Regions from separate parts of the Acidovorax sp. Q11 genome, predicted to be linked through region 1. Evidence: predicted binding sites of a transcription regulator. Region 1 holds the regulator's gene; each other region holds the start of a gene.
The links. Region 1 encodes sigma-54, which starts transcription at its own class of promoters, with help from an activator protein. Its sites were predicted from a motif close to TGGCANGNAANCTGCTTT; they were not measured.
Positions count from the first base shown of each region.

Region 2: glnA (type I glutamate--ammonia ligase) is a predicted target of sigma-54. The motif match lies at 4,328-4,345, and genes of this name have one in related genera.
Region 3: ACYZGB_RS04595 (BMP family protein) is a predicted target of sigma-54. The motif match lies at 2,847-2,864, and genes of this name have one in related genera.
Region 4: nirB (nitrite reductase large subunit NirB) is a predicted target of sigma-54. The motif match lies at 5,382-5,399, and genes of this name have one in related genera.

Region 1 covers NZ_JBUDZG010000007.1:173,657-181,246, forward strand. The annotation lists gene ACYZGB_RS08835 (THUMP domain-containing class I SAM-dependent RNA methyltransferase) at 1-534, opposite strand, end outside; gene ACYZGB_RS08840 (acyl-CoA thioesterase) at 531-1,013, opposite strand; gene ACYZGB_RS08845 (glutaredoxin domain-containing protein) at 1,238-1,720, shown strand; gene ACYZGB_RS08850 (RNA polymerase factor sigma-54) at 1,771-3,354, opposite strand; gene lptB (LPS export ABC transporter ATP-binding protein) at 3,354-4,136, opposite strand; gene lptA (lipopolysaccharide transport periplasmic protein LptA) at 4,133-4,789, opposite strand; gene ACYZGB_RS08865 (thiol:disulfide interchange protein DsbA/DsbL) at 4,925-5,572, opposite strand; gene ACYZGB_RS08870 (SPOR domain-containing protein) at 5,652-6,305, opposite strand; gene argS (arginine--tRNA ligase) at 6,321-7,590, opposite strand, start outside.
Region 2 covers NZ_JBUDZG010000020.1:1,654-9,243, forward strand. The annotation lists gene ACYZGB_RS15620 (YncE family protein) at 1-490, shown strand, start outside; gene ACYZGB_RS15625 (polysaccharide deacetylase family protein) at 508-1,317, shown strand; gene ACYZGB_RS15630 (sterol desaturase family protein) at 1,405-2,418, shown strand; gene ACYZGB_RS15635 (EI24 domain-containing protein) at 2,460-3,404, shown strand; gene ACYZGB_RS15640 (competence/damage-inducible protein A) at 3,401-4,222, shown strand; gene glnA (type I glutamate--ammonia ligase) at 4,395-5,810, shown strand; gene ACYZGB_RS15650 (hypothetical protein) at 6,024-6,536, shown strand; gene glnL (nitrogen regulation protein NR(II)) at 6,621-7,590, shown strand, end outside.
Region 3 covers NZ_JBUDZG010000003.1:189,637-197,226, forward strand. The annotation lists gene ACYZGB_RS04580 (enoyl-CoA hydratase-related protein) at 1-714, shown strand, start outside; gene ACYZGB_RS04585 (threo-3-hydroxy-L-aspartate ammonia-lyase) at 979-1,983, shown strand; gene upp (uracil phosphoribosyltransferase) at 2,059-2,688, shown strand; gene ACYZGB_RS04595 (BMP family protein) at 2,935-3,945, shown strand; gene ACYZGB_RS04600 (5'-methylthioadenosine/S-adenosylhomocysteine nucleosidase) at 4,169-5,137, shown strand; gene ACYZGB_RS04605 (ABC transporter ATP-binding protein) at 5,336-6,880, shown strand; gene ACYZGB_RS04610 (ABC transporter permease) at 6,906-7,590, shown strand, end outside.
Region 4 covers NZ_JBUDZG010000027.1:9,770-17,359, forward strand. The annotation lists gene ACYZGB_RS17930 (nitrate reductase) at 1-1,358, opposite strand, end outside; gene nirD (nitrite reductase small subunit NirD) at 1,478-1,879, opposite strand; gene ACYZGB_RS17940 (type IV pili methyl-accepting chemotaxis transducer N-terminal domain-containing protein) at 1,936-2,748, opposite strand; gene nirB (nitrite reductase large subunit NirB) at 2,767-5,211, opposite strand; gene ACYZGB_RS17950 (protein kinase domain-containing protein) at 5,532-7,292, shown strand; gene ACYZGB_RS17955 (hypothetical protein) at 7,265-7,498, opposite strand; gene ACYZGB_RS17960 (MFS transporter) at 7,589-7,590, opposite strand, start outside.

The sequences.
Region 1 (7,590 bases):
GAGCGGCGCGTCGCCCTTGTCCTCGCGCCAGCCGCGCTTGAACAGCGGCTCGCCCGAGGTGTCGATGTAGATCGTGGCCTCGTCGGTGGTCAGGTGCAGGTGGATGCGCACATCGGGCCACTGGGTGTTCACGTCGGGCCGCACGCCGCTCTTGTGGCGGAAGCGATCGGCCACGGCATCTTTGACCTTGAGGCCCGCAAAGTTGAGGCTCTGCAACGGGCTGTGCTGGGCGGTCACCTCGACCTTGAAGGTCTGGCGCGTGGTGAACCAGATCTCCCAGGCCACATCGCTGGCCATGGCGTAGAGGTCGTTTTCGGAACGGTACGGGCGGTGCGCCAGCTGCACCAGCACGCGCTGGGCCAGGCGGCTGTGCAGGTTGAGCTGCATGGCCTGGCGCCACGAGGCGCGCAGCAGCACGCCACCCCGGCCTACCAGCAGGTCTTGCCCCGTGAGGCCAGTGATGCCATGCACCTCGTCGGCCAGAAAGCCCTCGACGCCCGCAGCGCAAGGAAGGAAAAGTTGGAGTTGGTTCATGTCGATGGGGAGGATACGCGCTCGGGCACTGCGGGGGAACCGGGCTCACCTGCGCGGGCTAACAGCAATTGGCGGATGGATTCGGGGATCAACGCCACCTTGCGGTCGGCCTTGCCGATGAAGACGATGCCGATCTTGCCGCGTGCCACTTCGCGGCCGGAGGTCTTCTCGGTCATGCAGAACACGAGGTCGAAGCCGTAGCGGTTGAAGTCTGCCGGGGCCATCTCCACCCGCATGGTCTCGCCATGGAACCCCTCGGACTTGTACTGCGCCACGATGTCGCCGACGACGATGGACAGGCCGCCCACATCCGCCTCGGGGTAGCCCAGCGACTGGAAGAAACGCACGCGCGCTTCGGACACCAGGCTGAGCAGCTGCGCGTTGTCCAGGTGCCCGCCCTGGTTCACGTGGCTGATGTAGATCTGCAGCTCGGTGGCAAAGCCGAAGTGCGGGGGGAGGTCAAAAACAATGCGGGCCATGGTGGCGGACAGGGGTAGGAAAAAAGGAAGCGGAGAGCACTAGCCTGCGCGGGGAGTGGTGCGCGGCGTGTGCCGCAGGGTGCCTGCAGGGCCACCGGTGGTGGGGCGGCTCAGCACGCCAAGACGCCATGGGTCGCAATGCGGGTTGGTGGCATAAGGACCTTGCAGGCCCCATGCCCCTTGTCTCGTATGCTCTCGGGCAGCGGATTTTACCGGAGCCCCCCATGCGCCCTTTTTATCGGACCCTGCTGACCGTGCTGGTGCTGGCCGCCACGCCCTGGGGCGCAGGCGCCCAGACGCTGTACAAATCGGTGGGCGCAGACGGCAGGGTCGTGTACAGCGACAAGCCCCCTGTGACAGGTGCCGTGGAAAAGACGATGAAGCTGGAGAACCTGCCGGTGAGTGTGGTGCCGGGCGCATCGCCCGCGCCCCAGGCGGCAGCCGCCCCCGACGCGCCGCCAGCCGCAGCCCCCAGGGGCGATGTGGTGCTTTACATGGCGACCTGGTGCGGCTACTGCAAGGCGGCCAAATCCTATCTGGCGGGCAAAGGCATCGCGTATCGGGAGCTGGACATCGACACGCCTTCTGGCAAGGCGGCGTTCAAGCAGCTGGGCGCCAGGGGCGTGCCGGTCTTGCTGACCAACGGCCAGAAGATCGCCGGGTTCACACCCCAGGCGTATGACGCGGTGTTCATGGCACGCAAGTAACCTGGCGGCGGGCGTTCAAGCAGCCCTCGCGCCCTTCAACGCGTTGAGCGCTACAGCGCCTTGCGCAAATTGGCGGGCGCAATCTTGAGCGCCTCGCGGTATTTGGCCACCGTGCGGCGTGCGCATTCAATGCCCTGCTCCTTGAGCATCTCGGCGATCTGGCTGTCCGACAGCGGCTTGGTGGGGCTTTCGGCCGACACGAACTGCTTGATCAGTGCGCGCACGGCCGTGCTGGACGCATTGCCACCGGTTTCCGTGCCCAGGCCAGAGCCAAAGAAGTACTTCAGCTCGTAGGTGCCGATGGGCGTGGCCATGTACTTGGCCGTGGTCACGCGGCTGATGGTGGACTCGTGCAGGCCCAGTTCGTCGGCGATGTCGCGCAGCACCAGGGGGCGCATGGCGAGTTCGCCGTGGGTGAAGAAGTTCTTCTGCCGCTCGACGATGGCGCGCGAAACGCGCAGGATGGTGTCAAAGCGCTGCTGGATGTTCTTGATGAACCAGCGCGCCTCCTGCAGCCGCTGCTGCATGCCCTGGTGGCCCTCGCCGCCCTTGTGGCCGCGCAGCGCGCCGGCGTAGATGTCGTGCACACGCAGGCGGGGCATCACGTCGGGGTTGAGCTGCACGATGAAGTTGTGCTGGCCGTCCCGCCCGTTGGCGCGACCAGCTTTGCGCACGATGACGTCGGGGATGATGATGTTGCGCTCTACATCGACGAACTTGCGGCCGGGGCGAGGCTCCAGGCGGGCGATCAGCGCCATGGCGGCGCGGGTGCGCTCTTCGCCGTCGCCACACAGCTGGGTCAAGCGGCGGATGTCGCGGCGGGCCAGCATCTCCAGCGGCTGCTGGCAGATGGTGAGCGCCGTCTGCACGGTGTCGGGGTCGGCCTCTTCGTCGGCGTCCAGCGCCTTGAGCTGCAGCGTGAGGCATTCGGCCAGGTTGCGCGCGCCCACGCCCGTGGGCTCCAGGCTTTGCAGCAGGCGCAGCGCCACGGTAAAGCGGTGCACCAGCTCCTCGATCTGCTCCAGGTCGTCCAGCCCGGCCAGTGCGATGGCGAGTTCTTCGAGCGGCTCTTCGAGGTAACCGTCGTCGTTCAGGGATTCGATCAGGAAGCGCAGCGCGGCGCAGTCCACCTCGGACAGGCGCAGCGACAGGGCCTGGCGGTGCAAAAAGGCGGTGAGCGATTCGTGCGAGCGGGCCAGTTCGGTGGCGTCGGCGTCGTCGCCCTCCGCATCGTTGCGGGTGCGGGCCGGGGCGTCGCCACCCCACTCGGCGTCGTTGGGCGCCATCTCTACCGTGCCGTCGCCGCTCCAGTCGGGTTCGTCGGCGCCAGGGCCTGGCGATTCGGCATCATTTTGGCCCTCTGCGCCCGCTGTGCTTGCACTTGCAGCTCCTGAAAATATAGCATCTTCAGCGCTGTATTCGTCGGCTTGCGCGGGGGTGTCGGCGGCTTCCAGGCCAAACTCCTCGCGCGGCGCCTCTTCGGCCGTGCATTCGAGGAACGGGTTCTCGTCGAGCATCTGCTCGACTTCCTGCGAGAGTTCGAGTGTGGACAACTGCAGCAGCCGGATGGACTGCTGCAGCTGGGGGGTCAATGCAAGGTGCTGCGAGACGCGCAGCGACAGGCCAGGCTTCATCACATGCGGAAATGTTCGCCCAGGTACACCCGGCGCACTTCGGCGTTGTCCACGATCTCGGACGGCGTGCCCTGCGCCAGCACACGGCCGTCGCTGATGATGAAGGCGTGGTCGCAGATGCCCAGGGTCTCGCGCACGTTGTGGTCGGTGATGAGCACGCCAATGCCGCGCGCCTTGAGGAAACCGATGATGCGCTGGATCTCGATCACGGCGATGGGGTCGATGCCGGCAAAGGGCTCGTCCAGCAGGATGAAGCGCGGCTGTGTGGCCAGGGCGCGGGCGATCTCCACCCGGCGGCGCTCGCCACCGGACAGGGCCATCGCGGGCGAGGCGCGCAGGTGCTGCACGCGCAGCTCTTCCAGCAAGGCCGTCAGGCGCTCCTCGATGGCGTCGCGCGAGAGCGGCTGGCCGTCATCGCCACGCTGCAGCTCCAGCACGGCGCGCACGTTTTCTTCGACCGTGAGCTTGCGAAAAATCGAGGCTTCCTGCGGCAGATACGACAGCCCCAGGCGCGAGCGGCGGTGAATGGGCATGTGGGCCACCGAATGGCCGTCGATGCGGATGTCGCCCGCATCGCTGCGCACCAGGCCCACGATCATGTAGAACGAGGTGGTCTTGCCCGCGCCGTTGGGGCCGAGCAGCCCCACGACCTCGCCTTTTTGCACGACCAGCGACACGTCCTTGACGACCTTGCGGCTGCCGTACGACTTGGCCAGGTGCTGCACCTCCAGGCGGCTGCCGGCCTGGGTGTCAGGGCCGGGATGGACGGGCACTGCGCTCACTTGGAGCCGCCGCCAAGGCTGTTGCTGGGGCGCAGCACGGGTGCGGCGCCGGGGGCGGCCGGCGCAGGCGCTGCAGCACCAGCGGGCGGGTCCTTGGGCGCCAGCACCGCGCGCACGCGGTTGCCGGGGGCCGGGGCATCGCCTGCCGCATTGGTGGCGGGGGCGCGCTGGCCGTCCACGGTGAACACGTCGGTGAGGTTGTTGTAGACGATCACGGCACCCGTGATCTCGTCGCTGAGCGCAGCGCCCCGGTAGCGGCGCAGCTCGGCGCGGGTGATGAAACGCACGTTATCGGCCTTGCCGTCGTACTCGATGACTTCGCTTTCGCCTTCGATGTACTCGTCGGGCGCGCCGGGCAAGGTGTCGCGCTTTTGGCGGAAGAAGGCGCGTTTGCCTGCTTCGGCTGTGACCACACCAAACTGGTAGCCATCGGCATCCTGGCGCACATCCAGCCGCGCGCCGCGCAGCACGATGGTGCCCTTGGTCATGACCACGCGCCCCGAGAACACGCTGGTCTGCTTGAGTTCATCGTGGCGCAACGCGTCGGCCTCGATGTTCATGGGCTTGGCGCGGTCGGCTTTTTCAGCGTGGGCCACGCCATGAAGGCAGGCCAGGGCCGCGAGCAGGAGGGTCGGAAGGAGGCGGTGGTTCATAGGGCACGAATCTTGCAGTTCATTGTAGCCATCCCCACGCGCCCTCCATGAAGAAAGCCCGCATCAGCGGGCTTTCTTCATCGGGTATCCAGGGCCTTTGGCGCTAAGGAGCTTGTGCCCAGGGCAGCCCGGGGCTTACTTTTGCTTGACCAGCGCTTCCACGACCTGGAGCACGTTCTGCATGTTGCCGGCCATGGTGCCGTCCGTGTAGAACTTGCCCGCCACGCCCATGGAGGGCACGCCTTCCACGCCATAAGCGTCCTGCAGCTGCGAGGCGCGGCGGACCTGGTTGGAGACGGTGAACGATGCGTAGACTTCCTTGAACTTGGCGGCATCCACACCCTGCTGGGCTACCCAGGCAAAAATCTCGTCGTCCTTGGCCAGCTTGGCCTTTTCTACATGGATTGCGCGGAACACCTTGGCGTGCAGGGCTTCGAGCTTGCCCATGCCTTCCAGGGTGTAGAACAGCTTTTGCTGGGGCACGAAGCTGGCATTGAAGGCCACAGGCACGCGGCGGATGAAAAGATCCTTGGGCGCGGCCTTGACCCAGGCGTCCAGCGTGGGTTCGAACACATTGCAGTGGGGGCAGCTGTACCAGAAGAACTCGATCACATCGACCTTGCCGGCCGGTGCATCGGGCGCCACGGGCTTGTCCAGCCGCTTGTAGTCCTTGCCCTCCTTGAACTGGCGGGCCTGGGCCAGCGCGGGGGTGGCGACGGGCAGCGTCAGGGCGGAAGCGGCGACTGCCGAAGCAGCGGACAAAGAAAACTCACGGCGTTTCATGGCAAAGACTCTCCTAGTTCAGGTCTGGGGGATGGGAGCCATGCCCCCGCAAAAAGTTCAGCGCCCGAAGTCTGACGCATCAGCGCTGGACGCGCACCAGCGCCGACTCCAGCCCGGCGCCGTCGAGCTTCTCCTTGAGCTGCTCGGCATCGTCGCGCTTGGTGAAGGGGCCCACACGCACGCGGAACACCGCCCGGCCATTTTGCTCACGCTCGCTCACGCGGGCTTCCCAGCCCATCATGGCCAGCTTGGCGCGCTGGGCATCGGCATCGGCCTGGGTGCGGAAGGCACCGGCCTGCACAAAGTAGTCAAACGGGTCCACATTGCCCTTGGCGGCGGCTTTGGCCACGGCCAGGTCGCCCAGCGGGTCGGCACCCGGCTTGGTTTCGGCCTTGGCGGCCTCGGGCTTGCTGGCAGCGGGCTTGGGGGCCGACGCAGCAGCCCGCACCTCAGGCGCAGGTGCTGCAGCCGAGGCCGGCGCCGAAGCGGCAGCCGCTACGGGCGGCGCTGCAGGCCGGGCCGGGTTCTTGCCGTACAGCGGCGAGTTCGGGTCCCAGTTCTTGTTCTTCTGCGACTCGGCGGCGTCCATGTCTGCTGTGCGCCCGCCGCCCTTGTTCAGAAAAGGCACCGGCACCTTGGTCACATACACGGCCACCGCCAGCGCAGCGCCCAGGCCCACGATGACACCGACGATAAAGCCGATGATGGTCCCGCCCGTCTGTTGCTTTTTCATATTGGTAGTAACTGCTTACATTCTGGCTGGAGCTGAAACACCCAGCACGGCCAAGCCATTGTGCAATACCTGGGCGGTGGCGGCGACGAGCGCCAGGCGAGCTTTCTTCACCACTTCGTCGTCCACCAGGATGCGCTCGGCATCGTAGTAGCTGTGGTAGCTGGCGGCCAGGTCGCGCAGGTAGAAGGTCACGTCGTGCGGGGCCTCTCCGTCGGCAGCGGCGGTCAGCATCTCGGGGTATTTGGCCAGTTGCAGCATCAGTGCCTGGGCCTGGGGGCCTTCCAGGGCCGACAGGTCCACATCCTTGAGCGACGCCACATCAGCACCGCCCGCCTCCTGCCAGGCGCGCAGCACCGAGCAGATGCGCGCATGCGCGTACTGCACGTAGTACACCGGGTTGTCGTTGTTCTGCGCCACGGCCAGGTCCACGTCAAAGGTGTACTCGGTGTCGGGCTTGCGGCTGAGCAGGAAGAAGCGCACCGCGTCCTTGCTGGTCCACTCGATCAAATCGCGCAGCGTGACGTAGCTGCCCGCGCGCTTGCTGATCTTGACCTCTTCGCCGCCCTTGACCACACGCACCATGGTGTGCAGCACGTAGTCGGGGTAGCCCTGCGGAATGCCGACATCGGCCGCCTTCAGCCCGGCACGCACGCGGGCGATGGTGCCGTGGTGGTCCGTGCCCTGGATGTTGACGACCTTGGTGAAGCCACGCTCCCACTTGGCGATGTGGTACGCCACATCCGGCACGAAGTAGGTGAAGGAGCCGTCCTGCTTGCGCATGACGCGGTCCTTGTCGTCGCCGTAGTCGGTGGACTTGAGCCACAGCGCGCCGTCCTGCTCATAGGTCTTGCCGTTGGCGACGAGCTTGTTCACCGTGGCCTCGACGCGGCCGCTGGTGTACAGGCTGGATTCGAGGTAGTACTCGTCGAACTGGAGGTTGAAGGCTTGCAGGTCCTTGTCCTGCTCGTTGCGCAGGTAGGCCACTGCAAACTGGCGGATGTTGTCGTAATCCTGAACATCGCCATTGGCCGTGAATTCGCGGTCATCGGCCTTCACCGTAGCCTTGGCCTTGAAGGCCTCGGCGATGTCGGCGATGTAGTCGCCGTTGTAGAAGTTCTTGGCCAGCGGATTCTCGCTATCGGTGGGCCAGCAGTCGTCGCCGGGCTTGAAGCCCTTGGCGCGCAGCTGCGTGCTTTTTGTGAGCGTGTCGATCTGCACACCCGCGTCGTTGTAATAGAACTCACGGTGTACCTTCCAGCCCTGGGTGCTGAACAGGTTGCAAATC
Region 2 (7,590 bases), on a different contig from region 1:
CGATGAGCTGGTGGCCATGGACCTCGCCACCCAGACCATCAAATGGCGTATCAAGACCGGCACCATGCCGGCGGATGTGTACGGCAGCCCCGACGACAAGCGCTTGTTTGTCGGCTTGACCGGAAGCGACAGTGTCGAAGTGTTTGATGTCTCGGGGCGTGAGCCGGTGAGCATTCGGAAGATCAAGACCGGCAACGGGGCCCATGCATTCCGCGCTGCAGGGGATGGCCGCCATCTCTACGTGAGCAACCGCGTGGCCAATTCCATCAGCAAGATCGACATGACAACTTACCAGGTGGTGGAGTCGTACCCCGTGCCGGGTGGCCCCGACTGCATGGATGTGTCTGCCGATGGACGCTTCATTTACGTGAGTTCGCGTTGGGCCCGCAAGCTGTCGGTGGTGGATACCGAAGCCAAGAAGGTCGTGCGGCAGGTCACGGTGGGCAAGTCGCCCCACGGCGTCTGGACCTTGCACCACGCACCGCGTTGAGGACGAGGGTGGAGGCCATGGGCGCGAGGCTGGGCCACAAACCAACATTGGGGTGGCAGTTTGCTATACTATTTGTAGCAATTGCCGCATGTCCATCGGGCGCAAGCGCCCAAAATGATTGCAAGAAACCCCTGTATTTGACGTTCGACACCGGTCACATGGAGGTGGCGCCTCTGGTGGCCGAAGTGTTGAACCGCCAGCAGGTGCGGGTGACTTTTTTTGCGGCCAATGAACGCACCAAGCAAGGCGATGGCAGCCTGGGTGAACACTGGGCACCCTGGTGGCGTGCGCGCGCGGCAGAGGGCCACGAATTCGCCTCGCACACCTGGGACCACACCTACTGGCGTGCGGATGTAGGCACGGCGCAAGCCCCGATGTTTCGCGTGCGCCCTTCTGCGGGCCCTCGGGAGGGGCAGAATTTTCAGATGTCGGCGGCCGAGTACTGCGCGGAGATTGGTCGTGCTGCCGATCGCCTGAAGGTGGTGACGGGCAAGGCGCCGCTGCCACTGTTCCGCGCGCCCGGAGGAAAAACATCCCCCCAGCTGATCGCCACCGCGCAGGCCTGCGGTTATGCGCATGTGGGCTGGTCGCCCGCAGGTTTTCTGGGGGATGAACTGCCCAGCGAGAGCGCCAGCAATGCGGCCCTGCTGCGCAAGGCCCTGCGTGACGTGCGCAGCGGCGACATTCTTCTGGCGCACCTGGGCATCTGGTCCCGCAAGGACCCCTGGGCGCCGACCGTGCTGGAGCCCTTGATTGTGGGCCTCAAGCAGCAGGGTTTCTGCTTTCGGACCTTGCGGGAGCACCCCCAGTACGGGGTGGCCCGCTGATGGACAACAGGGCGGTGGGTTGCGCGGATGCCGATGCAGGCGCTTGCTGCGTGGCCTGTTGCAGCGCAGGCAAGGGAGCATGACGTGATGGGATCTCTGGGCAGTTGGTTCGATGGCGCGCAGCAATGGCTGTTTGAGGGTGTGCTGCAGCCGCTGATGTTCTCGCTGGGCCTGAGCAGCGTGCTGGAGACTGGCTATGAGGCTGCAGGCTGGCTCCTGGTGGGGTTGCTCCAGCTGGCGGTGATCGTGGCCGTGATCGGCCCGATGCAGCGGCTGTGGCCGGTGGAGCCAGTGACCAACCGAGCCACCATCCGCACCGACATCCTTTATACGCTGATCCACCGGCTGGGCGTGTTCCGCCTGGCCTTGTTCTTCACGGTGGACCCGCTGGCCGACTCCCTGTTTGGCGCCTTGCGCGTGGCGGGGGTCAGCACCTTCCAGCTGGATGGTGTCTGGCCGGGGATCACGGACATCCCCTGGGTGAGCCTGCTGCTGTACCTGGTGGTGTTCGATTTTGTGGACTACTGGATCCACCGGGGCCAGCACCACTTTGAATGGTGGTGGCGCCTGCATTCCCTGCACCATGCGCAGCAGCAGATGACCATGTGGAGCGACAACCGCAACCACCTGCTCGACGACCTGCTGCGGGACACGATTCTGGTGGTTGTTGCGCAGGCGATTGGCGTGGCCCCGGGGCAGTTCATTGCCATTGTGGCCATCACCCAGCTCAGCGAGAGCTTTCAGCATGCCAATGTGCGTCTGTGGTTTGGCCGCTGGGGCGAGCGCCTGTGGGTCAGCCCACGTTTCCACCGACTGCACCACAGCATTGGCATTGGCCATGAGACGGTGAAGCCTGCGGTGGCTGCAGCCGACGGTACGAAGTCCGAAGGACCCCGTGTGGTTCTGGGCGGCCACAATTTCGGGGTGCTGCTGCCCTGGTGGGACATGCTGATGCGCACGGCCAACTTCGAATGGCGCTTTGACCCCACCGGCGTGCGCGACCAGGTCGAGCCCGATGCGAAAGGGCGGTTGCGCGACTACGGCCAGGGGTTCTGGTCCCAGCAATGGCGGGGCGTGCTGAGGTTGTTCGGCAAAGCCTGATTTGTCTCCCTCCCATAGGCACCCAAGGTATGCTTGTCGACATGGGACTTCTGCTTGACTCTTTCTGGCGCGCTGCGGTCTATTGCCTGCGGCCGCGTGTTGTGGCCCTGTCGGTCTTGCCGTTGCTGCTGATGGTGGCTTTGGCGCTGGGCCTGGGTTATTTCTACTGGGATGCGGCGGTCCAGGGCATGCGCGCGATGCTGGACGCCTCCACGTTGCTCGCCAGCGTCTGGAGCTGGCTGCAGGGCTGGGGCCTGGGGGATGTGACGGCCGTGATGGCGCCCCTGATGGTGGTGCTGGCCGTGGCGCCTGTGCTGGTGGTGGTATCGCTGCTGGCAGTGGCGGTGCTCATGACACCCGCCTTGGTCGCACTGGTGGCCGACCGGCGCTTTCCGAACCTGGAGCGCAAGAAGGGCGGCTCCTTCATCGCCAGCGTGGCCTGGTCGGTGGGCTCCACTCTGTTGGCGCTGGTGGCCTTGGTGGTGTCGGTTCCACTGTGGCTGGTGCCGCCGCTTGTGCTGGTGCTGCCACCCTTGATCTGGGGTTGGCTCACTTACCGGGTCATGGTGTTTGATGCTCTGGCCGACCATGCCAGCAAGGAAGAGCGCCAGGAGATATTCCGCCGCCATCGCAGCAGCCTGCTGGGCATCGGCATCATCACCGGCTACCTGGGGGCGGCGCCCAGCATTGTCTGGGCCTCCGGGGTCGTTTTTGCGGCGGTTTTTTTCATCCTGGTTCCGCTGGCCATCTGGATCTACACCCTGGTGTTCGCGTTCTCGTCGCTCTGGTTCACCCACTACGGCCTGGCGGCACTGCAGCGCCTGCGGGCCGAATCTGCCGGGCTGGCGCCCCTGGCGGCCACCGCCAACGTGGTGGATGCCGTTGGGCCTCCTGCCGCAGCAGCAACACCCGCGTTGCCCGCCGCATCCTCTGCGGCCGCCTTGCCTGCGGCCCCATCTTCGTCCTCCGAGAATCCAGCACCATGACCCCCACCTTCGGCCTCATCATCGTGGGCGATGAAATCCTGTCGGGCAAACGTGCCGACAAGCACATGCCCAAGGTCATCGAGCTTCTGGCGGCACGGGGCCTGTCGCTGGCCTATGCGGACTATGTGGGCGACAGCCCTGACCGCATCACGGCGACCCTGCAGCGCGCCTTTGCATCGGGCGACGTGGTGTTCTCGTGCGGGGGCATTGGCGCCACGCCCGACGACCACACGCGCCAGTGTGCCGCCCGCGCCCTGGGGCGCGAACTGCTGCTGCACCCCGAGGCCGAGGCCCTGATCCGCGAACGCATGCAGGACGTGGCGCGGGAGCAGGGCGTACCCTACGAGGCCGACCGACCAGATAACGTCCACCGGCTCAACATGGGGGTGTTTCCGGCAGGGGCCCGCATCATTCCGAATCCCTACAACAAGATCCCCGGCTTCAGCTGCGAGGGGGCTGGCGGAGGGGCCGTGCATTTTGTGCCGGGCTTTCCCGTGATGGCCTGGCCCATGATCGAAGGGGTGCTGGAGCGGCACTACGCGGAATTCTTCAACAGCACGCCCCAGACCGAGCAGTCGGTGGTGGTTTATGGCGCCATGGAGGCCGCGTTGACGCCTCTCATGGAACGCATCGAAAAAATGCACCCGCAGGTGCGGGTGTTCAGTCTGCCCAGCGTGGATCATCCACAATACGGGCGGCATATCGAGCTGGGCGTCAAAGGGCCTGCACCGTCGGTTCCTGCCGCATGGCAGGAGCTGAAAAAAGGATTGCACGAATTTGGTGCAAACTGCGGCCCCGAATTGGTGCGCAACCTGTGATGTTCAGGCTCGATCCATGGATTGCACTGTTTTGGTGCTTTTGGGCAGATGCCGTGCCAACCCGTAGTCTGCGGCGCTCCTTCATAGTGCGGTAGTGCACTCGGCTGGCACGCAAACTGCTTTTATTTCGGCAAAATCTTTTTTCAACAAGCGCTTTACCCAGGAGAACCTGATGGCCAAGACCGTTGCAGACGTGATGAAGATGGTGAAGGAAAACGAAGTCAAGTTCATTGACTTCCGTTTCACCGATACCCGTGGCAAACAACAGCACACCACGGTGCCCGTCTCTCACTTCGACGAAGACAAGTTCATTTCGGGCCACGCCTTTGACGGTTCGTCGATTGCCGGCTGGAAGGGCATTGAAGCCTCCGACATGCAGCTGATCCCCGATCCCAGCACGGCCAACATCGATCCTTTCTTCGAAGAAACGACACTGATCCTGACCTGCGACGTGATCGAGCCCACCGACGGCAAGGCCTACGACCGCGATCCCCGCTCCATCGCCAAGCGCGCTGAAGCCTACCTGAAGGCTTCTGGCCTGGGCGACACCGCCTACTTCGGTCCCGAGCCAGAATTCTTCATCTTCGACGGCGTGCGCTGGAGCACCGAGCCCAACAACACGTTCTACGAAATCGAAGAATACGAAGCCCCTTGGAACACCGGCGCCAAGCTCGAAGGCGGCAACCGTGGCCACCGTCCCACCGTCAAGGGCGGCTATTTTCCCGTGCCTCCCGTTGACAGCACGCAAGACATGCGCGCCGAGATGTCCCTGATTCTCGAATCTCTGGGCATCCCGGTCGAAGTGTTCCACCACGAAGTGGCGGGCGCTGGCCAGAATGAAATCGGCACCCGTTTCAGCACGCTGGTGGAGCGCGCCGACTGGACCATCCTGCAAAAGTACGTGATTCACAACGTGGCCAACGCCTATGGCAAGACCGCCACGTTCATGCCCAAGCCTTACCACGGCGACAACGGCTCCGGCATGCACGTGCACCAGTCCGTCTGGAAGGACGGCAAGAACCTGTTCGCTGGCGATGGCTATGCTGGTCTGTCGGACTTCGCGCTGTACTACATCGGCGGCATCATCAAGCACGCACGTGCCCTGAACGCCATCACCAACCCCGGTACCAACAGCTACAAGCGTCTGGTGCCTCACTTCGAAGCTCCGGTGAAGCTGGCCTACTCGGCCAAGAACCGTTCCGCTTCGATCCGCATCCCTTACGTGGCCAACCCCAAGGGCCGTCGCGTGGAAGCCCGCTTCCCCGATCCACTGATGAACCCCTACCTGGGCTTCGCAGCCCTGCTGATGGCGGGTCTGGACGGCGTGGAAAACAAGATTCATCCCGGCGAAGCCGCTACGAAGGACCTGTACCACCTGCCCCCAGAAGAAGACAAGCTGGTGCCTACCGTGTGCCACAGCCTGGACCAGGCCCTGGAGCACCTGGACAAGGACCGCGCGTTCCTGACCAAGGGTGGCGTGTTCACCGACAGCATGATCGACGCCTACATCGATCTGAAGATGAACGAAGTGACCCGCTTCCGCATGGCCGTGCACCCTGTCGAGTACGACATGTACTACTCGCTGTAATCGTCTGCCTGCAGACCATTGCTCAGAAAAAGGCGGCGCAAGCCGCCTTTTTTTATGGGGCCGAAAACATCTCCATGGCCCGTGGCGGAACCAAGGTGGCGGGTGTTGCATCCTTGGATAAACCCCTGCCCAGGTCCGCCCTTGCTTGATTGGCGATGTGTGGCGATTGGTGGATACTCCTTTCTCTCCTGCATGTCCATGCGAGGAACCTGAATGAAAAAAACGCTCTTCACCCTGCTCCTCATTGCCTCCACGGCCCCGGCCGCCTGGGCACAAGACCGTATCTACCGCTGCGGCAACGAATACACCAACAACGCCACCCAGGCTAAGGAGCGCGGCTGCAGGCTGGTGGAAGGGGGCAATGTCACCGTGGTGCAGGGCACCCGGCCTGCATCGGGTGCGGCGCCTGCTCCCTCGTCTTCCTCTGGTGGTGGTGCGGCCACGTCGCCTTCTTCTGCGCCCAAGGTCAGCAACAACGACCAAAAGGCCCGCGACTCCGATGCACGCGCCATCCTGGAGTCCGAGCTGCGCAAGGCCGAGTCGCGCCATGCCGACCTCGTCAAGGAATACAACAACGGCGCCCCTGAGCGCAACGCGCTCGACCTGCGCAACCCCCAGCGCTACACGGAGCGCACGGCCGAACTCAAGGCCAGCGTGGCCCGCAGCGAAAGTGACATCGCCGGCATTAAGCGCGAGATCGCCCGCCTGCCTGCACCCGCCAACTAACCAACAACCCTCCTGCGTGTGAGTGTCCCTTCATCCCCTGAACTCCCCGGCACCGACACCGGGCGTTTTCATTCGCTGGACCTGATGTCCACCCTGGTGGCTGTGTTGCGCGCCGATGGCGCCGTGCAGTTTGCCAACGCAGCCCTGGAAAACACGCTGGGCCTGTCGCGACGCACCCTGGAGGGCGCGGACTTCTCCACCTTCTTTACCGACCCCGCCTTGCTGCAGACCGCCCTGGCAGGCGCCCGGGGCAAGGACTTTGCCGCGCTGCGCTACGAGGCCAGCTTGAAGCGCCTGCACCAGGAGCCCGTGCCCGTGCACGTCAACGTGGCCGATGCCGAACAGGTGGGCGAAATTTTGGTGGAGCTGTGGCCGCTGGAGCAGCAGGCCCGCCAGGACCGCGAAGAGCGCTTGCGCGACCAGGCCCAGGCCAACAAGGAACTCATCCGCAACCTGGCCCACGAGATCAAGAACCCGCTGGGCGGCATCCGGGGCGCGGCGCAGTTGCTGGAGATGGAGCTCGACAACCGCGAGCTCACCGAATACACCCAGGTCATCATCCACGAGGCAGACCGCCTGCAAAGCCTGGTGGACCGGCTGCTGGCACCCCACCGCCACCCGCACCTGGTGGGCGACGTGAACATCCATGAGGTGTGCGAGCGCGTGCGTTCGCTGGTGTTGGTCGAATACCCTCAGGGCCTCAAGGTCCAGCGCGACTACGACACCTCTATCCCCGAGTTCCGGGGCGACCGCGCCCAGCTCATCCAGGCGCTGCTGAACATCGTGCAAAACGGCGCCCAGGCGCTCACCGACCGCATTGCTGCGGGCGATGCCGTGATCACGCTGCGCACGCGCGTGGCCCGCCAGGTCACGTTCGGCCGCCAGCGCTACCGGCTGGCACTGGAATTGCATGTCATCGACAACGGACCGGGCGTACCCGACGCCATCAAGGAACGGATTTTTTATCCACTGGTGTCGGGGCGGGACGGCGGATCAGGGCTGGGGCTGACGTTGGCGCAAACCTTCGTACAGCGCCACCATGGGTTGATCGAAT
Region 3 (7,590 bases), on a different contig from region 1:
CTGAACAAGAGCGGCGAGGCGCGCGCCCTGGTCATCAGCAGCACCGGCAAACACTTCAGCGCAGGCATGGCGCTCGAAACCTTTGGCGGCGCCATCACCATGGACGACCAAAGCCCCGAGGGCCGCGCCGCCATCTTTGACCTGCTCACCGACATGCAGGCCACCTTCACCCGCATCGAGAGCCTGCGCATCCCCGTCATCATGGCCATCCAGGGCGGCTGCATTGGCGGCGCGGTGGACATGGTCACCACCGCCTGTGTGCGCTACGCCACGGCCGACGCGTTCTTCTGCATTCAGGAGATCAACATCGGCATGGTGGCCGACGTGGGCACGCTGCAGCGCCTGCCCAAGCTCATCCCGCTGGGCGTGGTGAAAGAGCTGGCCTACACCGGCCGCCGCCTGAGCGCGCAAAGGGCTCAGGGCTACGGCCTGGTCAACGAAGTCTTCGACACCCACGAAGCCATGGTGGCCGCCGCGCTGCAGTGCGCGCAAGAGATTGCCAGCAAGCCCCCCGTCGCCATCTGGGGCACCAAGCAGGCCGTGAACTACGCGCGCGACCACAGCGTGGAAGACAGCCTGCGCCAGATGGGCTGGCTGCAGGGCGCCATCTGGAGCAACCGGCATGTGATGGAGTCGGTCACGGCGATGAAGCAAAAGCGCGCGGGCGACTTCCCTGCGCTCGCGCCGCTGATCCGGTTCAGCGAACAGGGCTGAGGACAGGGCTGGCGAACGGAGCTGGCGAATGGGGCTGAAGACACGGCCCCAGATTGCAGGATCGCCCGATCGCCTGTGGCGTGGGCTCGGAGGGCCGAGGGCCGAGACAAAGCAAAACACGGAAACGCCTCGAACACTACCAAATTCATAGCTGCCAGCGCTTACCCATCGCGCGCTGGCAGCTATTTTTGCGCCAACTCTGGACCCAAGGGGCTATCATGTGGAAACCCGGGGCGGCCCACGCCCCGCAGCAAGGACGCCACCATGACTGTGCCCAGCATGCCCCACCCCGTGAGCCTGCCCACCCATGACGACGTGGCCGCCGCTGCCCGGCGGCTGGCGGGCGTGGCGCACCACACGCCGGTAATGCGCTGCAACACCATCGACGAGCGGCTGGGCGCCAAGCTGTTCTTCAAGTGCGAGAACCTGCAGCGCACGGGCGCCTTCAAATTCCGGGGCGCCTACAACGCACTGGCCCAGTTCAGCGACGCGCAGCGCGAGCATGGCGTACTCACCTTCTCGGCCGGCAACCATGCGCAGGCCATTGCCCTGTCGGCCCGGCTGCTGGACATGCCTGCACTGGTCGTGATGCCCGAAGACGCCGCCACCTCCAAGATGGCCGCCACGCGCGAATATGGTGCCCAGGTCGTCACCTACAACCGCTACAGCGAAGACCGCGAAGCCATCAGCCGCCAGCTGGCGCACGAGCGTGGCATGACGCTGATTCCCCCGTTCGACCACCCCCACGTGATTGCGGGCCAGGGCACGGCCGCCCTGGAGCTGCTGCAGGAGGTGCCCGAGCTTGATTACCTGTTTGTCTGCCTGGGCGGCGGTGGCCTGCTATCGGGCAGCCTGCTGGCCGCGCAGGCACTGGCGCCCCGGTGCAAGGTGATCGGCGTCGAGCCCGAGACGGCCAACGACGCCCAGCAGTCGCTGCGCGCGGGCCACATCGTGCGCATCCCCAATCCGCACACCATTGCCGATGGTGCGCAGGCACCGAGCCTGGGCGAACTCACCTACCCCATCATCCGCGACCATGTCGAAGACATCGTCACCGTGAGCGACCAGCAGCTCATCGAAGCCCTGCGCTTTTTTGCCCAGCGCATGAAAGTGGTCGTCGAACCCACGGGCGCCCTGGCCTTTGCAGGCGTGCAGGCTTTCTCGGGCGAGGACAACGGCGCCAAGCTGCTGCAGGGCGAGCGCGTGGGTGTGATCGTGAGCGGAGGCAACGTCGATTTGCCGCGCCTCGCCCGGTTTCTGGCAGACTAGCCCCCACTTTTTACAGTCTGGCCGAGGTGGACTGCGCACCGGCGCAGCACCCTCGGCCCCTCTTTCAGGTTCTCCATGAGCAACGTCACCGTCATCACCCACCCCCTCGTCCAGCACAAGCTCACGCTGATGCGCAAGAAGGACGCGAGCACCAACAGCTTCCGCCGCCTGCTGGGCGAACTCTCCACCCTGATGGCCTACGAAGTCACGCGCGACATGCCGCTGCAGGACATCGAGATTGAAACCCCGCTGGAGACCATGACTGGAAAGGTCATCGACGGCAAGAAGCTGGTGCTGGTCTCCATCCTGCGCGCGGGCAACGGCTTCCTCGACGGCATGCTGAACGTGGTGCCCGGTGCCCGCGTGGGCCACATCGGCCTGTACCGCGACCCCGCCACGCTGCAGCCTGTGGAGTACTACTTCAAGATGCCGTCCGAAATGGAAGAGCGCGACATCATCGTGGTCGACCCGATGCTGGCCACCGGCAACTCGGCCGCCGCCTGTGTGGACCGCCTGAAGAAGCTCAACCCCCGCTCCATCAAGTTCGTGTGCCTGCTGGCCGCCCCCGAAGGTGTGGCCACGCTGCAAAAGGCCCACCCCGACGTGCCGATCTTCACCGCAGCCATCGACCGCGAGCTGAACGACCACGGCTACATCCTGCCGGGCCTGGGTGATGCGGGCGACCGGATTTTTGGCACCAAGTAAGTGCTGCCCCCGCCCTGCCACCAGCAGCCGCCTTCGGGCGGCTTTTTTGTGCCTGCCCCATCCCACAACCCCGTGGCGACGCACCACCCGCCCAGCGCAAAATTTTTACCACCTGGTTCAATCCTCTGGCAGACTGCAGCAGGCCCCGCCCCCGCTTTTGGCGCGTAAATTGCTTGTGCGTATGCACCGGCTTGCCGGGCCCCCAACCCCCTTTTGCCTGACTGAACCGACTGAAGGAACCACCCCATGAGCTCTCGCCGCGTTTTCACTGGCCATCTGCTGTCCACCTCGCTGGCCCTGTCCGCCCTTGTCGGCCTGGCACCCAGCGCCGCTTTCGCGCAAGCCAAGCTCAAGGTCGCGGCGATCTACACGGTGCCCTTCGAGCAGCAATGGGTCAGCCGCATCCACAAGGCGCTCAAGGCCGCCGAAGCACGGGGCGAGATCGAATACAAGGCCAGCGAAAACGTGAGCAACGCCGACTACGAGCGCGTGATGCGCGAGTACGCCACGGGCGGCAACCAGCTCATCGTGGGCGAGGCCTTTGCGGTGGAAGCCGCCGCGCGCAAGGTGGCCAAGGACTTCCCCAAGACTTCCTTCCTGCTGGGCTCGTCGGGCAAGCCGCAGGCGCCCAACTTCAGCGTGTTTGACAACTACATCCAGGAGCCCGCCTACCTCAGCGGCATGATCGCGGGCGGCATGACCAAGTCCAACAAGATCGGCATGGTGGGTGGCTTCCCCATCCCCGAGGTCAACCGCCTGATGCACGCCTTCATGGCGGGTGCCAAAGAGACCAACCCCAAGGTCGAGTTCACCATCACCTTCATCAACAGCTGGTTTGACCCACCCAAGGCCAAGGAAGCCACCTTCGCCATGATCGACAAGGGCGCCGACGTGCTCTACGCCGAGCGTTTCGGCGTGAGCGATGCGGCCAAGGAAAAGGGCAAGCTCGCCATCGGCAACGTGATCAACACCCAGGACAAGTACCCCGACACGGTGGTGGCATCGGCCATCTGGCACATGGAGCCCAGCATCGACCGCGCGCTCAAGCTGGTCAAGGAAGGCAAGTTCACCCCCGAGGACTACGGCCCGTACTCGATGATGAAACACAAGGGCTCCGAACTCGCCCCCCTGGGCACGTTCGAGAAGAAGATCCCCGCCGACATCGTCGCCAAGGTCAAGGGCAAAGAGGCCGACATCCTGGCGGGCAAGTTCACCGTGAAGGTGGACGAAAGCCAGCCCAAGTCCACGGCCAAGTAAGAGGAGTGGATGACAAAACTCTTCTGGCGTTGTTGCTGTGTCTTGTCGTACTTGCAGTACTGCCTGCGACACAGCGCCTAGCCAGAACCGCTGCGCTGCGCTTTGTCAGCCACTCCAAATCACCCATGCGAGACAAAGCGGGTAAACACCTGGGCCACCACTCATCGCGGTGGCCCTTTTTGTTGTCGTTACCCGTACGTCTCTTACCCTGCCTGGTATGCCCATGACCACCTCCTCGTCCATCCCATTGCGCCACTCCGTCGCCTCTCATTTCACCCGCCTGCTGGGAGCACTGGCACTGACTGGCGCACTCGCCGGTTGTGCATCCGCGCCCTCAGGCAAGACCGTGCGGCTGGACGACACACCCCGCATCGCCGTCATTTCCGCCTTTGCCCCCGAGCTGACCGTGCTGCTGCCCCAGGTGCAGCGGCCCGCCAAACACAGCATCAACGGCGTGGAGTTCACCACCGGCACGCTCGAAGGCAAACCCGTGGTGGTCTTCCTCTCGGGCATCAGCATGACCAACGCGGCCATGAACACCCAGCTGGTGCTGGATCGCTTCAACGTGAGCCACGTGGTCTTCAGCGGCATCGCGGGCGGCGTCAACCCCAGCCTGCACATTGGCGATGTCACGGTGCCCGCGCAGTGGGGCCAGTACATGGAATGGCTGATGGCGCGTGAAGACAAACCCGGCCAGTACAGCGCCCCCGCCTGGATGAAAAGCGAGCTGACGATGCCCGCCTTCGGCATGATGCACCCGCGCCCGGTGGAGGTGCGATCGGCTGCCAACCCCCAACTCAGCAAGAAGTTCTGGTTCGAAGCCGACCCCAAAATGCTGGCCACCGCCCGCAGCCTGCAGAACGTGGGCCTGGAACACTGCCTGGCCGCCACCTGTCTGAAACAGCGCCCGCAACTCGTGGTGGGCGGCAACGGCGTGTCGGGCCAGGCCTTTGTGGACAACAAGGCCTTCCGCGAATACGCCTTCAAGACCTTCGAGGCCAACGTGCTCGACATGGAAACCGCCGCCACCGCCATGGTGGCGCACAGCAATGGCGTGCCCTACATCGCCTTCCGCTCGCTGAGCGATCTGGCGGGAGGTGGCGAGAGTGAGAACGAAATGGGCACCTTCATGGGCCTGGCGGCGGCCAATTCTGCCAAGGTGCTGCGCGCGTTTCTGGCGGCCTGGAAGTGAAGCAGAAACACCCCACTGAGCGGCTACGCCGCTTTCCCCCGCTCTCGCAGTGCTGCGCACTGCGGGCGGTGGGACGATGCCAGCGCACGCAAGCGAAGCGCCGCCTAGGCAGCGGGGCGGCCCTTGCGCGGCGTCCACTGGCCTGGTCCGCGCCAGTTGTGCAGACCCCGGAAAGCATGCAACCCCGTGTGTACTGAAATGTCGCCCGTCCTGCGCCTGTCGGGCATCACCAAACGCTTCGGCAAGCTCGTCGCCAACGACAGCATCAGCCTGACCCTGGCGCGCGGCGAAGTGCTGGCCCTGCTGGGCGAAAACGGCGCGGGCAAGTCCACGCTGATGTCCATCCTGTTCGGGCACTACGTGGCCGACGAAGGCAGCATCGACGTCTTCGGCCAGCCCCTGCCGCCCGGCCAACCGCGCGCGGCGCTGGCGGCGGGCATTGGCATGGTGCACCAGCACTTCACGCTGGCCGACAACCTCACCGTGCTGGACAACGTGCTGCTGGGCAGCGAGCCGCTGTGGTTGCCCTTCTCGCGCCGCAGCGATGCCCGCGCCAAGCTGCTGGCGGTGTCGCAGCAGTTCGGCCTGCCAGTGAGCCCCGATGCGAAGGTCGGCAGTCTCTCGGTGGGCGAGCGCCAGCGGGTCGAAATTTTGAAAGCGCTCTACAGGGGCGCCCGCATCCTGATCCTGGATGAACCCACTGCCGTGCTCACCCCGCAGGAGAGCGAGGCACTGTTCGACACCCTCGCTCAGATGGTGGCGCAGGGCCTGTCCATCATCTTCATCAGTCACAAACTCGGCGAGGTGCTGCGCGTGTCCCACCGCGTGGCCGTGCTGCGCCAGGGCAAGCTGGTGGCCGAGGCGCCTGCGCAGGGCACAACGCAGGGGCAGTTGGCGCAATGGATGGTGGGCCACGCGATCGAAGTGGCCGAGCGCCTCCCAGCACAGCATGTAGGCGAGCCTGTCTGCACCCTGAGCAACGTCAGCACTGCCCCCATGGGGCGCGATCGATTGAACCATGTGTCCCTCACGCTCCGCGCGGGCGAAATCGTGGCGATTGCAGGCGTGAGCGGCAACGGCCAAGTAGCGCTGGCCGATGTGCTGTGTGGCGTGCGTGCGGCCTCCTCCGGCGCTGTCACCCTGCGCGGCGCCCCTCTGCAAGCCCGGCCCGCGTGGCTGGTCAGCCAGGGCGTGGCCCGCATCCCCGAAGACCGCCACGCCGTGGGCGTGGTGGACGATTTGCCGGTGTGGGAGAACGCGGTTTCCGAACGCCTGCGCAGCCACTGGTTTGCGCACCCGTGGTTCCGCGCCTTCTGGGTCAAGCGCGGCCCTGCACGACAGCATGCCGAGCGGGTAGCCAAGACTTTTGACGTACGCGGCGGCGGGCCGGATGCGCCTGCGCGGTCGCTGTCGGGCGGCAACATGCAAAAGCTCATCCTGGGCCGGGCGCTGATGCCGCCACAGAGTGGCGCGGACAACACCGCGCCCGCCCCCCAGCTCATCGTGGCCCACCAGCCCACCTGGGGGCTGGACATTGGCGCGGTGATGTTTGTGCAGCAGCAGCTCATCAATGCGCGAGACGGTGGCGCTGCGGTGCTGCTGATTTCGGACGACCTTGATGAAGTGCTGGCGCTGGGTGATCGCGTGGCGGTGATGCACGACGGGCACTTGAGCGAGACCCGGCCCGCAGAAGACTGGACGCGCCAAGCCATCGGCCTGGCCATGGCGGGCGCTGCCCATTGAGCGACAACAACAAGAACAACCCAGCATGAGACTTGAAAAACGCAACCACACCTCCCCCGCCGCCTACGTGCTGGCACCGGTGGGCGCCGTGGTGTTCACATTGATCGTCAGCGCCCTGCTGGTGCTGTGGGCTGGCGCCCCCGTGGGCCAGACCTATGCGCTGCTGCTGCAAGGCGCGTTCGGCTCAGTGTTCGCACTGACCGAAACCCTCACCCGCGCCACGCCGCTGATCCTGACGGGGCTGGCGACCGCAGTTGCCTTCCGCGCGCGGCTGTTCAACATTGGGGCTGAAGGTCAGCTCTATGCAGGCGCGCTGGCCGCCGTGGCCGTGGGCGGCATGCACGGCGGCACGGGCTTGGAGTGGTCGCCCTACCTGCTCTTCCCGCTCATGATGCTGTCGGCTGCGCTGGCCGGGGCCACGCTGCTGCTGGGCCCGGCGCTGATGAAGGCACGGCTGGGGGTGGACGAGGTCGTCACCACGCTGCTGCTCAACTTCATCATGCTGCTGCTTGTCTCGGCCCTGCTGGATGGGCCAATGAAAGACCCGCTTTCCATGGGCTGGCCGCAGAGTGTGGCGCTGCAGGGCGACCTGGAGCTGTCCAAACTGGTGCCACAGACGCGGCTGCACACGGGGCTGCTGTGGGCCATCTCTCTGGCCGTGATGCTGTGGGCGCTGCTGGCGCGCACGGTGCCGGGGTTTGACATTCGCG
Region 4 (7,590 bases), on a different contig from region 1:
TCGCCCCAGGTGGTGGCGGGCAGCAGCAGGTCGGCATAGGCGCAGGTGGCGGCGGTGGCAAAGGCCTCCTGCACCACCACAAACTCGGCGCGTTGCAGTGCGCGGCGCACCGTGGCCTGGTCGGGCATGCTTTGCGCGGGGTTGGTGCAGGCAATCCACAGGGCTTTGATCTCACCATCGGCGGCGGCCTGGAACATCTCCACGGCCGTCTTGCCTGGCTTACTGGGCACATCGGCCACGCCCCACAATGCGGCCACTTCGGCGCGGTGCTGGGGGTTGGCCAGGTCGCGGTGGGCGCTGAGCAGATTGGCCAGGCCACCCACCTCGCGCCCGCCCATGGCGTTGGGCTGGCCAGTCAGGCTGAACGGTCCTGCGCCGGGCTTGCCGATTTGCGCGGTGGCCAGGTGCAGGTTGATGAGCGCTGCGTTCTTGGCCGTGCCGCTGCTGCTCTGGTTCAGGCCCTGGCAGTACAGGCTCAACGTAGCCTTGGACGTGGCAAACCACTTGGCGGCCGTGGTCAGGTCGGCCACCGAAATGCCACACACCTGGGCCACGCGGTCGGGCGTGGCTTCGCGCACCAGGGCCTTGAGTTCGTCAAAGCCCGTGGTGTGCGCGCCGATGTAGGCGGCGTCGATCCAGCCTTCCCACAGCATGATGTGCAGCATGCCGTTGAACAGCATCACGTCGCTGCCGGGCTGGATGGGCAAAAACAGGTCGGCCATGCCAGCGGTGTCGGTGCGGCGCGGGTCGGCGACGATGACCTTCATGCCGGGGTTGGCGGCGCGTGCGTCTTCGATGCGGCGGAACAGGATGGGGTGCGCCCAGGCCGCGTTGCTGCCCACAATGAACAGGCACTGCGCGTGTTTCACGTCGTCGTAGCAGGCGGGGGGCGCGTCGGCGCCCAGGGTCTGCTTGTAGCCCGCCACCGCGCTGCTCATGCACAGGCGCGAGTTGGTGTCGATGTTGTTGGTGCCGATCAGGCCCTTGGCGAGCTTGTTGAAGACGTAGTAGTCCTCGGTGAGCAGCTGGCCGCTCACGTAAAAGCCCACGGCGTCGGGGCCGTGCTGCTGGATGGTGTGAGCAAACTTCTCGGTGGCCAGGCCCAGGGCCGCGTCCCATGAGATGGCGCGTGGAGCATCGCTGCGTTGCAGACGTTGCTGCGGCTGCAGCAGCCGGGTCTGCAGCGTGATGGGGCTGCTGGCCGTGAGGTGCAGGGTCGAGCCCTTGGTGCACAGGCGGCCGAAGTTGGCAGGGTGGTTCGGGTCGCCGCGCACGCCGGTGATCTGGGGGCCGTTGCTTTCGATGATCACGCCGCAGCCTACGCCGCAGTAGGGGCAGGTGGATTTGGTTTCTTGCATGGCGAGGGGCCTGGAATTGTGATCTTTTTTTGGGGTCTTGCGCGCGGCTATCAAGCGCTGGTTGCTATATTATTTATAGCATCATGGGTTTTGGCTGCCTGCGGTGCGGCCATGGTGGCTCATGCCGTGGCTGTGCGCCGCGCAGGCCCTGCGATGGGGCGGGCGAGGTCGGTGGCCAGCGTGGCCAGTTCGTGGCTGTCCAGGTACACAGCGCCGTTCTCCACCTTCACCGCAAACTTCGGCGTGCAGCCCTCGTCGGGGGCAGATGCCTGCCCGTCGCACAGGCCGATGGTCCAGTTGTGCAGGGGGCAGGCCACCTGCGTGCCAAACACGATGCCTTGCGACAGCGGGCCGCCCTTGTGGGGGCAGCGGTCCAGCAGCGCAAACACGCCGCCCGCGTCGTTGCGGAACACCGCCACGTCCAGCCCTGCGGGGCGCGCCACGCGGCGTGCGCCCAGCACGGGGATGTCGTCCACGCTGCAGATCAGCTTCCAGTCGGGAGTGGGGTGGCTCGTTGTCATGGGGTGTCCTTGGGGATGTTGTTGTGGTGGTGTGGGGCGGACTCGATAGCCGGTTCTCAGGTGCCGAGCGCGGCATACATGCCGGTCACGCGGTCCATGCTGGCCAGCAGGTTTTCGCTGCTCACGAACACTTCGGACACCTGGCGGAAGGTGTTGCTGGCATTGCCCAGGCGCTGCAGGGCCGCGTCGAAGAACACCCACTGGCTGTCGGCCAGCAGCAGCTCCTGGCGGATGCGCACGGTGGCCTGCGGGGCGTTGCGCAGCAGCTCGGTGGCCTTGAGGAATTCGTCGCGCGCCTTGGCGATCTCGGTGGTGGCGCTGGCGGTGTCCACGCCCAGCATGGCCGACAGGCAGAACTTGGCCATGCGCTGGCTCAGCATGCGCTGGCGCCCGGCCACGTTCACCAGATGGCCCACGGGCTTGCCGAGTGCGGCTTCGTACTGCGAGGTGCCCTGGTGGGCCAGGGCTAGCACCTTGGCGTCGGCCTGCAGCAGCGCGGCCACGCCGTCGCGCGAGGGCGTGGTGCCCATCAGCGTGGCCTTGTGGTCGGCCCAGGCGCCTTCCAGCTTCACATAGGTCTCGCGGATGGCAGGCGAGGGCGCAAAGGCCTTCAACTCGCCCAGCTGGCGCTCGAACAGCGCCAGGGACTGTTCCAGCACGGCGCGTGCCGCCGGGGTGTCGGCCTTGTGGGCCAGGGCCAGCCAGGCCTTGCCCATGCGCTGGCTCAGCATGCGCTGGCGGCCGGCCTTGTTGATGGCGTCGTTCAGATCGGCCACCTCGGCCTGGGCCTTGCCCGCAGGCACCAGAAGGCCCAGGGCGCCCCAGGCCGTGGTGTAGCCTGCAGAGGTCAGAAGGGTGCGGCGTTGCATGGGGAGGCTCCTTTCCGATCAGGCGCCCAGGGGCGCAAACTGGCGCGTGTCCACGGCCGCCTTGTCAAATTCGAACCAGGGATCGGGCTCGCCGTCCAGCGCAAACTGCAGCTGCTCCCACAGCGCCTTGCGGCCCGCGTGGTCGTCGAGGATGCGCTTCTTCACGTAGTCCAGCCCCACGCGGTCCACGTAGTGCACGGTGCGCTCCAGGTACCAGCCTTCCTGGCGGTACAGCTCGCAGAACGCGCCGGTGTACTCCAGCACTTCCTCGGCGGTTTTCAGCTTGGTGAAGAAGTGTGCGACTTCGGTCTTGATGCCACCGTTGCCCGCCACATACATCTCCCAGCCGCTGTCCACGCCGATGATGCCCACGTCCTTGATGCCCGCCTCGGCGCAGTTGCGCGGGCAGCCCGACACGGCAAACTTGACCTTGTGTGGGGCGTACATGCGCCACATGGCCTTTTCCAGGTCTTTGCCCATCTGCGTGCTGTCCTGGGTGCCCATGCGGCACCACTCGCTGCCCACGCAGGTCTTCACCGTGCGCAGGGCCTTGGCGTAGGCATGGCCGCTGGGCATGCCGATGTCCTTCCAGACGTTCTGCAGGTCTTCCTTCTTCACGCCCAGCAGGTCGATGCGCTGGCCGCCCGTGACCTTGACGGTGGGGATCTTGTACTTGTCCACCACGTCGGCAATGCGGCGCAGCTCGTCGGCCGTGGTCTCTCCCCCCCACATGCGCGGGATGACGCTGTAGGTGCCGTCTTTTTGGATGTTGGCGTGGCTGCGTTCGTTGATGAAGCGGCTTTGCGGGTCGTCCTTGGCCTCTTTGGGCCAGGTGCTGATGAGGTAGTAGTTGACGGCCGGGCGGCAGGTAGCGCAGCCATTGGGCGTCTTCCATTCCATGAACTTGAACACCTCGGCAATGCTCACCAGCTTGGCTGTACGGATCGCGTCGCGCACGGCCTGGTGGCCGTGGTCGGTGCAGCCGCACATGGGCTTGGTCTTGGGCGTGGCGCTGTAGTCGCCGCCCGCCGTGAACATGATGATCTGCTCCACCAGCCCGGTGCACGAGCCGCAGCTGGCGCTGGCCTTGGTGTGCTTGCGCACCTCGTCGAGCGTGAACAGGCCTTTTTCCTTGATGGCCTTGCAGATCGCGCCTTTGGTCACGCCGTTGCAGCCGCAGACCTCGTCGCTGTCTTGCATGGCAGCCGCCTTGCTCTGGCCCTGGTGGCCGGTGTCGCCCAGGTGCGATTCGCCAAACATGAGCTTGTCGCGCAGGTCGGTCACGCTGCGGCCGTCGCGCAGCAGCTTGAAGTACCAGCTGCCGTCCACCGTGTCGCCATACAGGCAGGCGCCCACCAGCTTGTCGTCCTTGAGCACCAGCTTCTTGTACACACCACCAAAGGGGTCGCTCATCACGATCTCTTCGGTGCCCTCGCCGCCCTGGAAGTCACCGGCCGAGAACAGGTCGATGCCCGTGACCTTGAGCTTGGTGGAAGTCAGTGAGCCCTGGTAGCGGCCGATGCCGAACTCGGCCAGGTGGTTGGCCAGCACCTTGCCCTGCTCGAACAGCGGGGCCACCAGGCCGTAGGCAATGCCCCGGTGCGCCGCGCATTCGCCCACGGCGTAGATGCGGGCGTCGGTGGTGGTCTGCAGCGTGTCGCTCACCACAATGCCGCGGTTCACGTGCAGGCGCATTTTTTCGGCGAGCTGCGTGTTGGGGCGAATGCCCACGGCCATCACCACCAGGTCGGCGGGCACCTGGGTGCCGTCCTTGAACTTCACACTGGCCACGCGGCCGTCGGCGTTGCCTACCAGTTCCTGTGTCTGCGCACCCATGAGGAACTGCATGCCGCGCTCCTGCAGCGACTTCTCCAGCATCTTGCCGGCCACGTCGTCGAGCTGGCGCTCCATGAGCCAGTCGCCCACATGCACCACGGTGACCTGCATGCCGCGCTTCATGAGGCCGTTGGCGGCCTCCAGGCCCAGCAGACCGCCACCGATGACCACGGCATGTTTGTACGTGGCGGCCGCGTCGATCATGGCCTGGGTGTCGGCAATATCGCGGTAGGCCAGCACGCCCTTCAGGTCTTTGCCGGGGATCGGCAGGATGAACGGGTTGGAGCCCGTGGCCATGATCAGGCGGTCGTATTCTGCGGTGATGACGTCGCCGTCCTTGCGGGTGGCACTGACCACGCGGCGCACGCGGTCCACGTCGGTCACGGTGAAGCCGGTGTGCAGCGTGATGTGGTTGTCGGCGTACCACGACCAGTCGTTGAGGATGATCTCGTCGATGGTTTGTTCGCCTGCCAGCACCGGGGACAGCAGAATGCGGTTGTAGTTGGGGTGGGGCTCGGCACCGAACACCGTGATGTCATACAGATCGGGGGCGATCTTGAGCAGCTCTTCCAGCGTGCGCACACCGGCCATGCCGTTTCCCACCATCACCAGTTTGAGCTTTTTCATCATGACTCCATCGGTTCCATCGCCGGGGCGATGCGCAAAACAAAAAAGGCGTCCACACGATGCTGCTCCGAGGTCTCGAAACCGCATGTGGGGACGCCTTCGTCCGTACAACTCCTCCGTGCGCCTTTGCACTGCTGAATTGCGTGGGCCTGCCCGGCCCTTGCCCTTGTTAAGCAATGGCCGTGCCAGATTCCTTGCACTGATCTGGGGTGGGCCCGGGGGGTGTTCCGGGGCGGGGGCCGTCGAAGGCGCAAGTTGGTGTGGACGGCCAGGCCCCGGCGTGCACCACCTTGGGCACAAAACCTGCGTGGAGCTGGTGCATGAGCTTTGAACTGGATGTGGGCCAGGCCTCGCTGGCCGGCCGCAATGAGGTGAACGAGGACTTTGCCGCCCTGGTGGTCGGGCAGGGGCGCGACCGCGAGCGTGGCGCCATTGCCGCCATTGCCGATGGCGTGAGCACGGGCGGCAAGGGCCGAGAGGCCGCCCAGACCACGGTGAGCACCTTGGTGGGCGACTACTTCGCCACCCCCGATACCTGGGACACCACCGTGGCGCTGGACCGCATCCTGAATGCCCATAACGGCTGGCTGGCCTCCATGAACCGGCGCCGCCAGCCTGCCGTGGGCCTGACCACGCTCACGGCGCTGGTGCTGCGCGGCCAGTCGTACACCCTGGCCCATGTGGGCGACACCCGTGCCTACCTGCTGCGCGGCGGGCGTCTGCAGCAGCTCACGGCCGACCATGTGATGGCGCAACGCGATTTTGCGCACCAGCTCACCCGCGCCATGGGGCTTGACGACCATGTGGTGGTGGACTACAGCCAGGGCGAGCTGCACAGCGGCGATCTGTTCGTGCTGCTGTCTGACGGCGTGCATGGCAGCCTGCCCGAGCGCGAGCTGCGGCAGCTGCTGCGCCAGGAGGGCGTGGCGGCGCAGGCGCTCAGCGACGAGCTGGTGCAGGCCGCGCTGCGCCGGGGCAGCAGCGACAACGTGACCGCGCTGGTGGTGCGGGTGCAGGGCGCGCTGGAGGCCACGCTGCAGGACGAGTCCCGCCGCGCGCAGGACCTGCCCGTGCTGCCCCTGCTCAAGGTGGGCGATAAGGTCGATGGCCTGGTGGTCACGGCGCTGGTGGCCGACAGCGGCATCCACCGCATCTACCAGGTGCGCGACCCGGCCACGCAGCGCCTCTATGCGCTCAAGACCCTGCTGCCCACGCGTGCCCACGATGCTGAAGAGCGCGCCACCCTCGCGCACGAGGCCTGGGTGGCGCGGCGCATGCAGTCGGGCCAGGCCGCTGCCCACCTGGCGCGGCTCAACACCTGGCCCGCCGATGACGGGCAAGGCGGACCGGGCGCCAGCGCGTTCTACCTGCTGTACGACTGGCACGCGGGCGAAACCCTGGGCCAGCGCCTGCGCAGCCGCCAGCACCTGGGCGTGACCCAGGCCGTGACCGTGGTGATGCAGGCGGCGCAGGTGCTGGGCTGGCTGCACCGCCAGGGCGTGGTGCACCGCGACATCAAGCCCGACAACCTGCACCTGGGCGACGACGGCGTGCTTCGCGTGCTCGACCTGGGTGTGGCCCTGTCGGGCCGCGAGCCTGAGGCCACGCGCCAGCTGCACGCAGGCACGCCCAGCTACATGAACCCCGAGCAATGGCCGGGCTACGAAAAAAACGGTGACACCGAAGGCCAGTTGCCCGATGCGCGCAGCGACCTGTTTGCGCTGGGCGTCACGCTCTACCAGCTGCTGAGCCAGGGGCGCCTGCCCTATGGCGAGGTGGTGCAGTACCAGCTGGGTCGCTACCACCGCGACCCGCTGGCCCCCAGCCGCCACAACCCCGGCGTGCCCATCTGGCTGGACCAGATTGCCTTGAAGGCCGTGGCACGCAGCCGCGCCCAGCGCTTCGAGACCGCCGAGGAGCTGCTGCTGGCGCTGGAGCGCGGCGCATCCCGCCCCCTGTCAGCCACCGGCCCGCAGCCGCTGATGCAGCGCGACGCCACCGCCCTGTGGAAGATCGCGCTGGCGGTGAGTGTGCTGGTGAATCTGCTGCTGATTTATTGGCTGCTGTTTTTGCCGAGGTAGTGCGGAGGTCGGAGATTGCTACTGAAAATATAGCTTTTTGCGCTTATGCAGAGCGCGGAAGAGCCGATTTTTGTTTGAATTTTCAGGGCGGCATCGACCTGCTTTTTGAATGCGTGCTGGTGGAGCGCCGCGCCGTTCACGCGCTGCGCGCTTACGTGCTCGCGCACGTCCACCTTTTTAGCGAAAGGGCGGGCAATGCTGCGCATTGGCTGGCTGCGCAAGCTCAGGCACTGCGTGCCCGACCGCCCTTTTGCCGGAAGTGTGGCGAGCGCTTGCGCGCTCACCGGCTACGCCGGTC